4 regions of the Escherichia fergusonii ATCC 35469 genome follow, and region 1 is predicted to be linked to each of the others. Evidence: predicted binding sites of a transcription regulator. Region 1 holds the regulator's gene; each other region holds the start of a gene.
The links. The regulator CRP, encoded in region 1, controls carbon source genes, mostly activating them, when cyclic AMP is high. The targets are predictions, from matches to a motif close to ATGTGANNNNNNTCACAT.
Positions count from the first base shown of each region.

Region 1 (3,244 bases):
TTGCCCAACAGGATTATCCGGATGCTGGCGGGCGATTTTTTCCAGTGCGCCAATTTGTTTTTCCATCGTAAAGCGCGTCGGCAGGCGATGGTAAAGAATGTCATCAGCCAGCACGCGCAGGCGAGTGGCGACAGTTTGCGCATTCCAGCGGATAACTTCTTCCGCATGGCTACGCTCGACCAGCTTTTGCACCTCTTCCGGCTGATGCAAGCTGACCGAAATATGTTCCTGTAAATCCAGCGCCTCCTGGAAAATACGCAGCATCCGCTTGTAGTCAGTATTATTTTGCGCGGAAAGCATATGCATTTGCTGATAGCACTGAGTAATTAAATCGACCGCTTTTTGCTGGCGCACCAGCAGTGGTGGCAATGCTTTTTCAGGATCGGTGTGCTGGGTAAGCAGGCTGTATTTGGCTTCGCAGTAATCCGCCAGTTCACGGTACAGCAGACTTAGTGACTCGCGTAGCGGTTGTTCGCGCCAGATCCAGAACCAAAACCAGTTAAACAATCCGTACCAGAGAGTGCCCAGCGCATAGATGAGCAACGGTTCCCAGACTGGCATGTATCCCGCCAGACTGAGGGTAAAAATGGCGGCGAGCAGCGATGCGGGAAGCAATTTTGCGTGCAATGGCCCCAGCTCAGCAGTGACACCAAGCACCAGCGTTAATCCGGTCAGCAAAAAGGGCAGGGGAACATCTTTTGCCAGTAACAGCTGTGTCAGCAAGCTACAGGTGGCAAACAGTGACGCACCAATGATTAAGCGTTTGAAAAAACGTTTATGAGGCGTATCAAGGCCCGCAATATTGCAACAGGCAGGAACGAGGGAGAAGAGCAGACCGAATCGTAATTCGCCAAGCATTAACCCAACGGCCACGGGCAAACATAGCACTAGCGTTTGTCGTAGTGCATAGTTGATATCGGGGTGATAAATCAGTCTGCGCCACATCGGGGGAAACAAAATGGCGCGCTACTCAGTAACGCGCCACTCCGACGGGATTAACGAGTGCCGTAAACGACGATGGTTTTACCGTGTGCGGAGATCAGGTTCTGATCTTCCAGCATCTTCAGAATGCGTCCCACGGTTTCACGAGAACAGCCGACAATCTGACCGATTTCCTGACGGGTAATTTTGATTTGCATACCGTCCGGGTGAGTCATGGCATCCGGTTGTTTTGCCAGGTTCAGCAGAGTCTGTGCAATGCGGCCCGTCACGTCGAGGAACGCCAGGTTGCCCACTTTCTCTGAAGTGACTTGCAAACGACGCGCCATCTGTGCAGACAGACGCATCAGAATGTCCGGGTTTACCTGAATCAATTGGCGAAATTTTTTGTACGAAATTTCAGCCACTTCACAGGCGGTTTTCGCACGTACCCATGCGCTACGTTCCTGGCCCTCTTCAAACAGGCCCAGTTCGCCAATAAAATCACCCTGATTCAGATAGGAGAGGATCATTTCTTTACCCTCTTCATCTTTGATCAGCACTGCCACAGAGCCTTTAACGATGTAGTACAGCGTTTCCGCTTTTTCACCCTGGTGAATAAGCGTGCTCTTGGATGGGTACTTATGAATGTGGCAATGAGACAAGAACCATTCGAGAGTCGGGTCTGTTTGCGGTTTGCCAAGCACCATGCGCGGTTATCCTCTGTTATAAGCTTTCTCCAGAGCCAGAAAACGCCGCTGTCTCTGGATTGCCGAAATGTGCTTCCCGCTATCTGGGAAGAGGCTGTCAAATACGTACTGCATCTGTTATGTGAAGTCCGTTACACACATGCAGTACATCAATGTATTACTGTAGCATCTTGACTGTTTTAGCATAGCTTTCGCCGTGTGTCTCCTGGTGTCTCGCTTCAGCTTGACTCAGGTCGCCTTCTGTTGCGCGATTTGGTCAGTACGCGTACGCTGTGAATAAATTTGATGCAGTGGAGTGGCAAAAATGCAAGCGCGAGTGAAGTGGGTCGAAGGGTTAACTTTTTTGGGCGAATCCGCATCTGGTCACCAGATTTTAATGGACGGCAACTCTGGCGATAAAGCGCCAAGTCCGATGGAAATGGTGTTGATGGCGGCGGGTGGTTGTAGCGCCATTGATGTGGTTTCTATCCTGCAAAAGGGGCGTCAGGATGTTGTCGATTGTGAAGTAAAATTGACCTCTGAACGCCGCGAAGAGGCACCACGCCTGTTTACGCACATTAATCTGCATTTTATCGTCACCGGTCGCGACCTGAAAGACGCAGCAGTTGCGCGTGCGGTAGATCTCTCTGCCGAGAAATATTGTTCAGTGGCGTTGATGCTGGAAAAAGCGGTGAATATTACTCACTCGTATGAAGTGGTTGCCGCGTGATTTAATGTCAGGAGTACGATGCCGGATAATTGTTTATCCGGCATATTAGCAGAGTTACTCGATTTTCTTTCCTTCCATCAATCGTTGCACCAGTGGCAGCATAATTAACTCCATTGCCAGACCCATTTTACCGCCCGGCACCACTAATGTATTGATGTGGGAAATGAATGAGCCCTGCAACATCGCCAGCAGCCAGGGGAAATCGATCCCTTCCAGATTACGAAAATGGATCACCACAAAGCTTTCATCCAGTGATGGAATGCCCTTTGCTGCGAACGGGTTTGAGGTGTCGACAGTGGGAACGCGCTGGAAGTTAAGATGGGTGCGGGAAAACTGCGGCGTGATGTAGTTGATATAGTCTTCCATTGAACGTACTACTGAGTCCATCACCGCTTCTCGTGAGTGCCCGCGCTCGCTGGTGTCGCGGATCAGTTTTTGAATCCACTCAAGGTTAACGATAGGCACTACGCCGACCAGTAAATCCACATGCTGCGCAACGTTATGATGTGGTGTGACCACGCCGCCGTGTAGCCCTTCATAAAACAGTACATCAGTGGGTTCCGGTAAAGGTTGCCATGGGGTGAATGTCCCCGGCACCTGATTCCATGGTACGGCTTCGTCGTACGTATGCAGATATTTGCGTGATTTTCCTTTGCCGCTCTGACCGTATTCAATGAAGGTTTGTTCCAGCAGGCCGAAGTCGTTAGCTTCGGGGCCAAAGTAGCTGATATGCCGCCCGGCATCACGCGCCTTGCGGATCGCCATGTCCATTTCCGGGCGCGTGTAACGGTGAAAACTGTCGCCTTCCACCTCAGCTGCATGCAGATTTAACTGCGCGAATATTTTACGAAATGCGAGACTGGTGGTGGTGGTCCCCGCGCCGCTGGATCCTGTTACCGCAATGACC
Region 1 covers NC_011740.1:3,385,491-3,388,734, reverse strand. Annotated here, with positions in the region: gene EFER_RS16735 (YccS/YhfK family putative transporter) at 1-945, opposite strand, end outside; gene crp (cAMP-activated global transcriptional regulator CRP) at 996-1,628, opposite strand; gene EFER_RS16725 (OsmC family protein) at 1,933-2,337, shown strand; gene EFER_RS16720 (phosphoribulokinase) at 2,392-3,244, opposite strand, start outside.

Region 2 (3,244 bases), 1.4 Mb from region 1:
CGTTTATCATTACACTCAGAGAAAGAGAGCCTTTTCGATTACAGGAATGCGTAATAACAAATAACAGACAGAAAAAAGCCCGCACATGGCGGGCTGGGGAATTTTGCAGCAGAAAATTAGAACTGGTAAACGATACCCACTGCGAACTGGTCGTCGGTATTCAAACCATGATCAAGAACGTAATCGCTCTTATCCAGCAGGTTAATTTGGTAAGCAGTGTACACGTTCATGTTTTTATTGAAGTAGTACCATGTACCAATTTCAATGTAGTTCAGACGGTCAGAGTCTTTATAACCTGCAACATCCAGTGCCTTAGAGTAGGAGTAGCCGATGGACGGACGCAAACCGAAGTCAAACTGGTACTGAAGAACAGCTTCGAAGTTCTGTGTTTTGTTCACAACATTACCAGCATCGGAGTTCATGTTGTGAGTTTCACCGTACATTACAGCTGCATAAATGTTGTTCGCATCATATTTTGATGACAGTGCCCAAACTTCTGCTCTTTCGCCTTTAAGGTCAGATGACTGAGCATCAGTACGGTCAGAGTTTGCATACGCACCAGCAAATGAGAAACCATCAATGGTATAAGTTGCAGATAAACCATGACCGTCACCATTAGCTGAGCTGTTATTGCCTTCATTTTTACCCTGATATTGCAGAGCAAAATTCAGACCTTCAACCATGCCGAAGAAATCAGTGTTACGATAGGTTGCAACACCGTTGGTACGGTTGGTCATAAACAGGTCAGTGCTTGCCCATGAGTCGCCGCCCCACTCAACAAACATATCAGTAAACGCTTCAGCATCATAAGCAACACCGACGTTACGACCGTAATCAAAAGAACCAAGATCTTTGTAGCTCAGACCAGCATATGCCAGACGAGTCTGATCATTGTTTGAGTCGTTAGATGCTTCCAGGTCAACTTCAAACTGACCATAACCAGTCAGTTCAGGATTGATTTGAGTTTCACCTTTCACGCCAAAACGGGCATAAGAGGTATCTTGAGAGTTGTCACCCTTTTCACCATTTTCACGATCAGTCAGGATACGCTCGCCAACCATCTTGCCGTAAAAATCTACTTTATTACCATTCTTGTTATAAATTTCAGCCGCATTTGCTGCGCCAGCAACTAATAATGCCGGGACCAGCATTGCCAGAACTTTTCTTTTCATTATGTATTCCCTTGTGATAATAATTTCTATGAATATATAGATAAAGTGCTGTTATCCAAAAAAGAGCACGTTTGGATACTATTCTATGAAGTTCATTTTATTTTAAGACTTGCATGTAACAATTCTATTTAAAGTATTGCAAAATGTTTCTATTGCGCTATTTATAATTTAAATATAATGATTGTGTTTCGATGTATTTACATTATGTATGGTATATATATCAATAAGTTATTGTTTTTATGAATACATTCATGCAAGCAATAAAAATAATACAATCAAGAAGGGGTTAACGGGTCTTTTAATATCTTTGTGCGAAAAAAAACCGACAAATTAATGTCGGTAAATAGGGTAGTAACAGATTGTAGATGATAAAAGGCTAATAACCGGGCTATCATTGCATACAAAATGTGAAAGCCAAAGTCCGAATACAAACGTTGGTAATATTTCTGCAATAAATATTACCAACCAGACCCCGGCGATACTTAAAGCAAAAAAGCCTGATATCACCCCACTTAATACAATATCTACTCATTAATTTATTTAGTGGGTGTATGAATTGTGTAACAAGCAAAGGCAAAAGGGTAGAAAAGCGTGAGTTACTTCACATAAAATGAGAGGGCTTGTGTTATGGGTAACAACATAAATGGAGAGCGTCAAATCTATGGAAACAAGAACCTCGCGTAGCCCCGGTGGCAAACTGGCGCTATGTGCCTTTTATGCCTGGTGCATCTACTTTGCATGGGCGATGGTGCGTTATATCTGGACCATCAGCTCACTACAGTCTGCGCCTATCGCTGGCTTCGAAAGCGATTTAGGTTCCACCAGTGGAAAATGGCTGGGTGCATTGCTGGGCTTTATGATATTTGCCCTGGTAGGTGCAATCCTTGGTGGCATCGCCTGGTATACCGGACCACGCAACTGCCGCAGGTGAAGCAAAGGCTGAAAATTGCTAAGGTGGCCTTGCGTAAACATTCGGAGGCGCAATGGACATATCACACTGGCAAACGCAATTTGAATCCTGGCTCACGCGCCATCACCAACAGCTTGATGCCGCCCATGACATCGCTCACTTTCGCCGTGTCTGGGCGACATCGCAAAAACTGGCGGCAGATCATCCCGTCGATAAGTTGGTGATCCTGACCGCCTGTTACTTTCACGATCTGATCAGTCTGGCGAAAAATCATCCCGAACGTCATCGCTCATCTATCCTTGCTGCGCAAGAGACGGCGCGCGTGCTCAGGCAACAATTTCCCCTGTTTCCGGCTGATAAAATCCCGGCGGTGTGCCATGCCATTGAAGCGCATAGCTTTAGCGCAAAAATCCCCCCGCAAAGCCTGGAAGCGAAAATAGTTCAGGATGCAGACAGACTGGAGGCGCTGGGGGCGATTGGTCTGGCACGGGTATTTGCTGTTTCTGGCGCACTGGGGGTGGCACTGTTTGATGCCAACGATCCCTTCGCCCTGCATCGCTCACTGAACGACAAACAGTATGCTCTCGACCATTTTCAGATGAAGCTATTAACCTTACCGGAAACCATGCAAACCCCACTGGGTAAACAACTCGCCCGGAAAAATGCGGATTTCCTCGTGACGTTTATGGCGAAGTTGAGTGCGGAATTAAACGGCGACTATGATTCGTTGGATCAAAACGTTATCTGCACATTTACTCGATAAATCATCAGCATAAGGACGTTGCAAATGGCCGATGTTCACGATAAAGCCACACGTAGCAAAAACATGCGGGCCATCGCGACCCGCGACACCGCCATCGAAAAGCGTCTTGCCAGTGTGCTTAACGAGCTTGGTATACCGTATCGCGTTCAGGACGCCTCGCTGCCAGGCAAACCTGATTTTATTATTGATGATTATCAGTGCGTTATATTTACCCATGGCTGTTTCTGGCACCAGCATCATTGTCACCTGTTTAAAGTTCCGGCGACACGCACGGCGTTCTGGCTGGAAAAGATTGGCAAAAATGTTGAGCGTGATCGTCGTGACCAGGTGCGTTTGCAGGCGCTTGGCTGGCGAGTGTTGATCGTCTGGGAGTGTGCGTTGCGGGGGCGAGAAAAACTC
Region 2 covers NC_011740.1:1,992,946-1,996,189, reverse strand. Annotated here, with positions in the region: gene EFER_RS09770 (porin) at 117-1,172, opposite strand; gene drpB (cell division protein DrpB) at 1,834-2,103, shown strand; gene EFER_RS09760 (phosphohydrolase) at 2,156-2,845, shown strand; gene EFER_RS09755 (very short patch repair endonuclease) at 2,870-3,244, shown strand, end outside.
Region 2: the regulator CRP is predicted to act here: its motif matches at 1,762-1,779, upstream of drpB (cell division protein DrpB).

Region 3 (3,244 bases), 280 kb from region 1:
CAAAAACATGACCGACTCCTGTTGCAGTTCATTCTTTCTCATTTGCGGTTAATTTTTTAAATTGTGCTTAGATCCTCTTTGGCATTTTTATCTAAAAACGGATACCTGATGAGGTATCCGTTGAGTCTAATGACAAACATGTGATTGCCTGATGCGCCACGCTTATCAGGCCCGAAGGGTATCTGCAATATCATATTGAATTTGCAGATCCTGGCAGGCCAAATAAGACCTTCATGCTGCATCTGACATGAAACAGCGAACGAGTTTCTATACTCGTCATACTTCAAGTTGCATGTGCTGCGTCTGCGTTCGCTCACCCCAGTCACTTACTTATGTAAGCTCCTGGGGATTCACTCGCTTGTCGCCTTCCTGCAACTCGAATTATTTAGAGTATGATCTGTTATTTAATTAATTCCGGAGTAACAGAACTCACGTTTTCGCCGTAATACGGCGCACCCCAACCTGGTTCAGGCCAGAAGGCACCATAGCCGTAATCCCATAAGTTGTAAGTGGTATTCACGGTTTCAACCATGCGCCAAATCTGAATCCCTTGAATATTCAGATTAACGAAATCGTAAGGAACTTTGTTGATAAAGCCCTGTTGTTCACCTTGAATAGTGCCCAGCACGGTAACGTAATGATTGCGGTAGTTTACCGGGTCAAGGAAACCATTCTGTTTAGCCAGAATACGCCCCTGATAGTTGGCATCGAGTTCAGGTTTGGCATAACGGTCTAAAGGTAAAACGGCAATTTCCAATAATGTGTCATTTTTGGAGTTGATCACATTTATAACTTTACCGCCAAAGCGAGCCTGTTGACCTACATATAAATTTGGCTGGTTGTGGACAGCAACGAAACTTTTCTGGATATCGGGTTGGTTATTACCTTTGATATTCTGTGGAATAGAACTACAGGCAGCCAGCAATAATGACAGGCTGATGATAAGCGCACCTTTTGTTTTGTTCATGTTACTGTCCTTTTCAACGTCAACAAATGATATGCAAATAATAGGATTTTTTCGGTTAATTTCTCAGTTTAATGAGCGAAATAGCCGATAGTGGTATTTTTTGGTCTAATTGTATTTTTATATACAGATTGATGATCGAGGAGAGGGAATATATTAACGTCTGGTTTTATACCCTGCTAATTATTAGACAGGATATATTGATGTGTTGTCATGAATAAAAAGACACAGGGTTTGTATCCTGGGAAACTGCCATAATTGGTCAACCAATAATGTGATCTAAGCCTCATTTTACATCATTAACACCAACATCAATGCCCGTCAGATAGCCTGCATTGCCTGTAATTGTGATTTGGTTAACCAATTTTGACTTCAAGGTTGACATGTCTGACCAAAAAGTGGAACTTATACGTCATCTCGTCCGGCACGACGCTATAAGTACGTCGAAAGACCCGGCTATCTAATCAATCTGGGGATCTACTGACACCCCACCACGTGAAGAGGAAAAATCATGGAACAGACCTGGCGCTGGTACGGCCCAAATGATCCGGTCACTTTAGCTGATGTACGTCAGGCGGGCGCGACTGGCGTGGTTACCGCTTTGCACCATATCCCGAACGGGGAAGTGTGGTCAGTAGAAGAGATCCTCAAACGCAAGGCGATCGTTGAAGACGCAGGCCTGGTGTGGTCTGTTGTGGAAAGTGTGCCAATTCACGAAGATATCAAAACTCATACTGGCAACTATGAGCAGTGGATCGCTAACTATCAGCAGACTCTGCGCAACCTGGCGCAGTGCGGCATTCGCACCGTGTGCTACAACTTCATGCCGGTGCTCGACTGGACCCGTACTGACCTCGAATACGTGCTGCCAGACGGCTCCAAAGCTCTGCGCTTCGACCAGATCGAATTTGCTGCATTCGAACTGCACATCCTGAAGCGTCCAGGCGCGGAAGCGGATTACACCGAAGAAGAAATTGCTCAGGCCGCTGAACGCTTCGCCACTATGAGCGACGAAGACAAAGCGCGTCTGACCCGTAACATCATTGCCGGTCTGCCGGGCGCGGAAGAAGGGTACACCCTCGACCAGTTCCGTAAGCACCTGGAGCTGTACAAAGATATCGACAAAGCCAAACTGCGCGAAAACTTTGCGGTCTTCCTGAAAGCCATTATTCCGGTTGCCGAAGAAGTTGGCGTGCGTATGGCTGTTCACCCGGACGATCCGCCGCGCCCGATCCTCGGCCTGCCGCGCATTGTTTCCACCATTGAAGATATGCAATGGATGGTTGATACCGTAAACAGCATGGCGAACGGTTTCACCATGTGCACCGGTTCTTACGGTGTGCGTGCTGACAACGATCTGGTTGATATGATCAAGCAGTTCGGTCCGCGCATTTACTTCACCCATCTGCGTTCCACCATGCGTGAAGATAACCCGAAAACCTTCCACGAAGCGGCGCATCTGAACGGTGACGTTGATATGTACGAAGTGGTGAAAGCGATTGTTGAAGAAGAACACCGTCGTAAAGCGGAAGGCAAAGAAGACCTGATCCCAATGCGTCCGGATCACGGTCACCAGATGCTGGACGACCTGAAGAAGAAAACCAACCCAGGTTACTCCGCGATTGGTCGTCTGAAAGGCCTGGCCGAAGTTCGCGGTGTCGAAATGGCGATCCAGCGCGCTTTCTTTAGCCGTTAATATCCACCGGCATGGCTGCGCGCCGTGCCGGTTCCTTCTTCCTTGCCGTCACTCTCTGAAGACGGATTCTGGAGTTTACGATGACTACTATTGTTGACAGCAATCTGCCGGTTGCCCGCCCGTCATGGGATCATTCTCGTCTGGAATCACGCATTGTGCATCTCGGTTGCGGGGCGTTTCACCGCGCGCACCAGGCGCTGTACACCCATCACCTGCTGGAAAGCACGGATAGCGACTGGGGGATCTGCGAAGTTAACCTGATGCCAGGCAACGACCGTGTGCTGATCGAAAACCTGAAAAAACAGCATCTGCTGTACACCGTAGCGGAAAAAGGCGCAGAAAGCACCGAGCTGAAAATTATTGGCTCGATGAAAGAAGCGCTGCACCCGGAAATCGACGGTTGTGAAGGTATTCTCAACGCGATGGCGCGTCCGCAGACGGCGATTGTCTCCCTGACGGTCACAGAGAAAGGTTATTGCGCCGATGCGGCGAGCGGTCAGCTGGATCTCAATAACCCGCTGATCAAGCACGATCTGGAAAACCCGACTGCGCCGAAGTCCGCGATTGGTTACATCGTTGAAGCT
Region 3 covers NC_011740.1:3,101,543-3,104,786, reverse strand. Annotated here, with positions in the region: gene EFER_RS15290 (helix-turn-helix domain-containing protein) at 1-9, opposite strand, end outside; gene EFER_RS15280 (Slp family lipoprotein) at 401-967, opposite strand; gene uxuA (mannonate dehydratase) at 1,476-2,660, shown strand; gene EFER_RS15265 (fructuronate reductase) at 2,741-3,244, shown strand, end outside.
Region 3: the regulator CRP is predicted to act here: its motif matches at 1,237-1,254, upstream of uxuA (mannonate dehydratase).

Region 4 (3,244 bases), 1.2 Mb from region 1:
TGCCGGAATAATAATAAGCATGATGCGGGGCGACAGTTTGCAGATGGGTGATCGGATCTGGCTCATCGCCATATGGCAAACGTGCGCCCGGCGTGGTGCCGATATCGGAACTTATCCCCGACTGTGCGTGTAACATGGCGCGTTTTTGCCAGCCATATTTCACGGGGGTATTGGCGACAAACTCCGCCAGTTGCGCGCTAATGCGATAACCCACTTCATTTGCGGCGGCTTCTTTACCGTAACGCGCGGCAACTCCTTCTTTTTCACACAGCAAGTTAACCGCTTCCGCCAGCCCATACATGCCAAACATTGGCACAAAACGTTCAGGGTTAATCAGCCCTTCTTTCACCAGGAAGCTATTCTCAAAGAAGTGTGATTGTTGATAGAGGAATTCACACCGCGCATCGATGATGGCGATCTGCTGTTGGCAGTAGTGCGGTAGAGTGCGCGTAAAGAAGTCATCCAGCGATTCGCTGCGCTCGGCAATGGCTTTCAGGTTAAGGCGTACCAGCGTGCTGCCACCACCCGCCAGCGGCAGTGAGTTGTAACAGCTCACAATCCCGTAGCCCCCTTTTGTGAAAATTTTATCATGCACGGGACCGTTGGCGATGTGCGGTTTGCTACATTCACAGATGTTTTTCGCCACTTCCAGCAGCAGGTCATCAGGGGTGATTTCAGGATCGTAGATAAAAGTCAGGTTCGGTGAAACCTGCTTCAGCTCTGCGTCTGCGCGTAAAATCGCACGGGTAATGGGTGAATCAGATGGGCCAATATTGGCGTGCATAAAGGCGTCTGGCAGGGTTCTGTCGAGATAACGCCAGAAACGTTTTATTCGAATATCGATCTCGTCTTGTGTTAGAATTCTAACATACGGTTGCAACAACGCATCCAGTTGCCCCAGGTAGACCGGCATCGATGTGACCGAAGGAACGTGGTGGTAAAGAATGGTCAGCAGAGAGAGTGCGTCATCAAGATCTTTTGCGCCTTCCAGCTCCAGCCATTCTGAACCGTTGGCCAAAAAACGGGCGTAATCGGGTAAGACATAGCGCGGTTTATACGGCGCATGACCTTCAAACATATCGCAGATTACACCTTCATCCAGCGCGCGGCGGGCTTCGGCAGGCAACGCCGGGTAAGGCAGATTGTTTTCTGCTTCCAGTGCCAGAAAATGGCGTTTCTGCTCCGGGCTAAGTACCGGGCTGGTGACAATTTGCTGGCAACGTTGTTGCAGTGCATTTTCATGAGAAGTGGGCATCTTCTGTTCCTTTTATGCCGAAGGTGATGCGCCATTGTAAGAAGTTTCGTGATGTTCACTTTGATCCTGATGCGTTTGCCACCACTGACGCATTCATTTGAAAGTGAATTATTTGAACCAGATCGCATTACAGTGATGCAAACTTGTAAGTAGATTTCCTTAATTGTGATGTATATCGAAGTGTGTTGCGGAGTAGATGTTAGAATACTAACAAACTCGCAAGGTGAATTTTATTGGCGACAAGCCAGGAGAATGAAATGACTGATCTGAAAGCAAGCAGCCTGCGTGCACTGAAATTGATGGACCTGACCACCCTGAATGACGACGACACCGACGAGAAAGTGATCGCTCTGTGTCATCAGGCCAAAACTCCGGTCGGCAATACCGCCGCTATCTGTATCTACCCTCGCTTTATCCCGATTGCTCGCAAAACGCTGAAAGAGCAGGGCACCCCGGAAATCCGTATCGCTACGGTAACTAACTTCCCACACGGTAACGACGACATCGAAATCGCGCTGGCAGAAACCCGTGCGGCAATCGCCTACGGTGCCGATGAAGTTGACGTAGTGTTCCCGTACCGTGCACTGATGGCGGGTAACGAGCAGGTTGGTTTTGATCTGGTGAAAGCCTGTAAAGAGGCTTGCGCGGCAGCGAACGTACTGCTGAAAGTGATCATCGAAACTGGCGAACTGAAAGACGAAGCGCTGATCCGTAAAGCGTCTGAAATATCCATCAAAGCGGGTGCTGATTTCATCAAAACCTCTACCGGTAAAGTGGCTGTGAATGCGACGCCGGAAAGCGCGCGCATCATGATGGAAGTGATTCGCGACATGGGCGTAGAAAAAACCGTTGGTTTCAAACCGGCGGGCGGCGTGCGTACTGCGGAAGATGCGCAGAAATATCTTGCCATCGCAGATGAACTGTTCGGTGCTGACTGGGCTGATGCGCGTCACTACCGCTTTGGTGCTTCCAGCCTGCTGGCAAGCCTGCTGAAAGCGCTGGGCCACGGCGACGGTAAGAGCGCCAGCAGCTACTAAGGCTTGATTTGCCGGATGACGCAGCGATGCTCATCCGGTTCCCCGATTACCTCGTCTCTTTTCCACGGGAGGTTACCTTGTTTCTCGCACAAGAAATTATTCGTAAAAAACGTGATGGTCATGCGCTGAGCGATGAAGAAATTCGCTTCTTTATCAACGGTATTCGCGACAACACTATCTCCGAAGGGCAGATTGCCGCCCTCGCGATGACCATTTTCTTCCACGATATGACAATGCCGGAGCGTGTCTCGCTGACGATGGCGATGCGAGATTCAGGAACCGTTCTCGACTGGAAAAGCCTGCATCTGAATGGCCCGATTGTTGATAAACACTCGACCGGCGGCGTCGGCGATGTGACTTCGCTGATGTTGGGGCCGATGGTCGCTGCCTGTGGCGGCTATATTCCGATGATCTCCGGTCGCGGCCTCGGCCATACTGGCGGTACGCTCGACAAGTTGGAATCCATCCCTGGCTTCGACATTTTCCCGGATGACAACCGTTTCCGCGAAATTATTAAAGACGTCGGCGTGGCGATTATCGGCCAGACCAGCTCACTGGCTCCGGCAGATAAACGTTTCTACGCGACCCGCGATATTACCGCAACCGTGGATTCCATCCCGCTGATCACTGCCTCGATCCTGGCGAAGAAACTTGCGGAAGGTCTGGACGCGCTGGTGATGGACGTGAAAGTGGGTAGCGGCGCGTTTATGCCGACCTACGAACTCTCTGAAGCCCTTGCCGAAGCGATTGTTGGCGTGGCTAACGGCGCTGGCGTGCGCACCACCGCGCTGCTCACCGATATGAATCAGGTGCTGGCCTCCAGTGCAGGTAACGCGGTTGAAGTTCGTGAAGCGGTGCAGTTCCTGACTGGTGAGTATCGTAACCCGCGTCTGTTTGATGTCACGATGGCGTTGTGTGTGGAGATGCTTACCTCCGGCAAACTGGCGAAAGA
Region 4 covers NC_011740.1:4,563,513-4,566,756, forward strand. Annotated here, with positions in the region: gene EFER_RS22325 (YjjI family glycine radical enzyme) at 1-1,255, opposite strand, end outside; gene deoC (deoxyribose-phosphate aldolase) at 1,513-2,292, shown strand; gene deoA (thymidine phosphorylase) at 2,370-3,244, shown strand, end outside.
Region 4: the regulator CRP is predicted to act here: its motif matches at 1,366-1,383, upstream of deoC (deoxyribose-phosphate aldolase).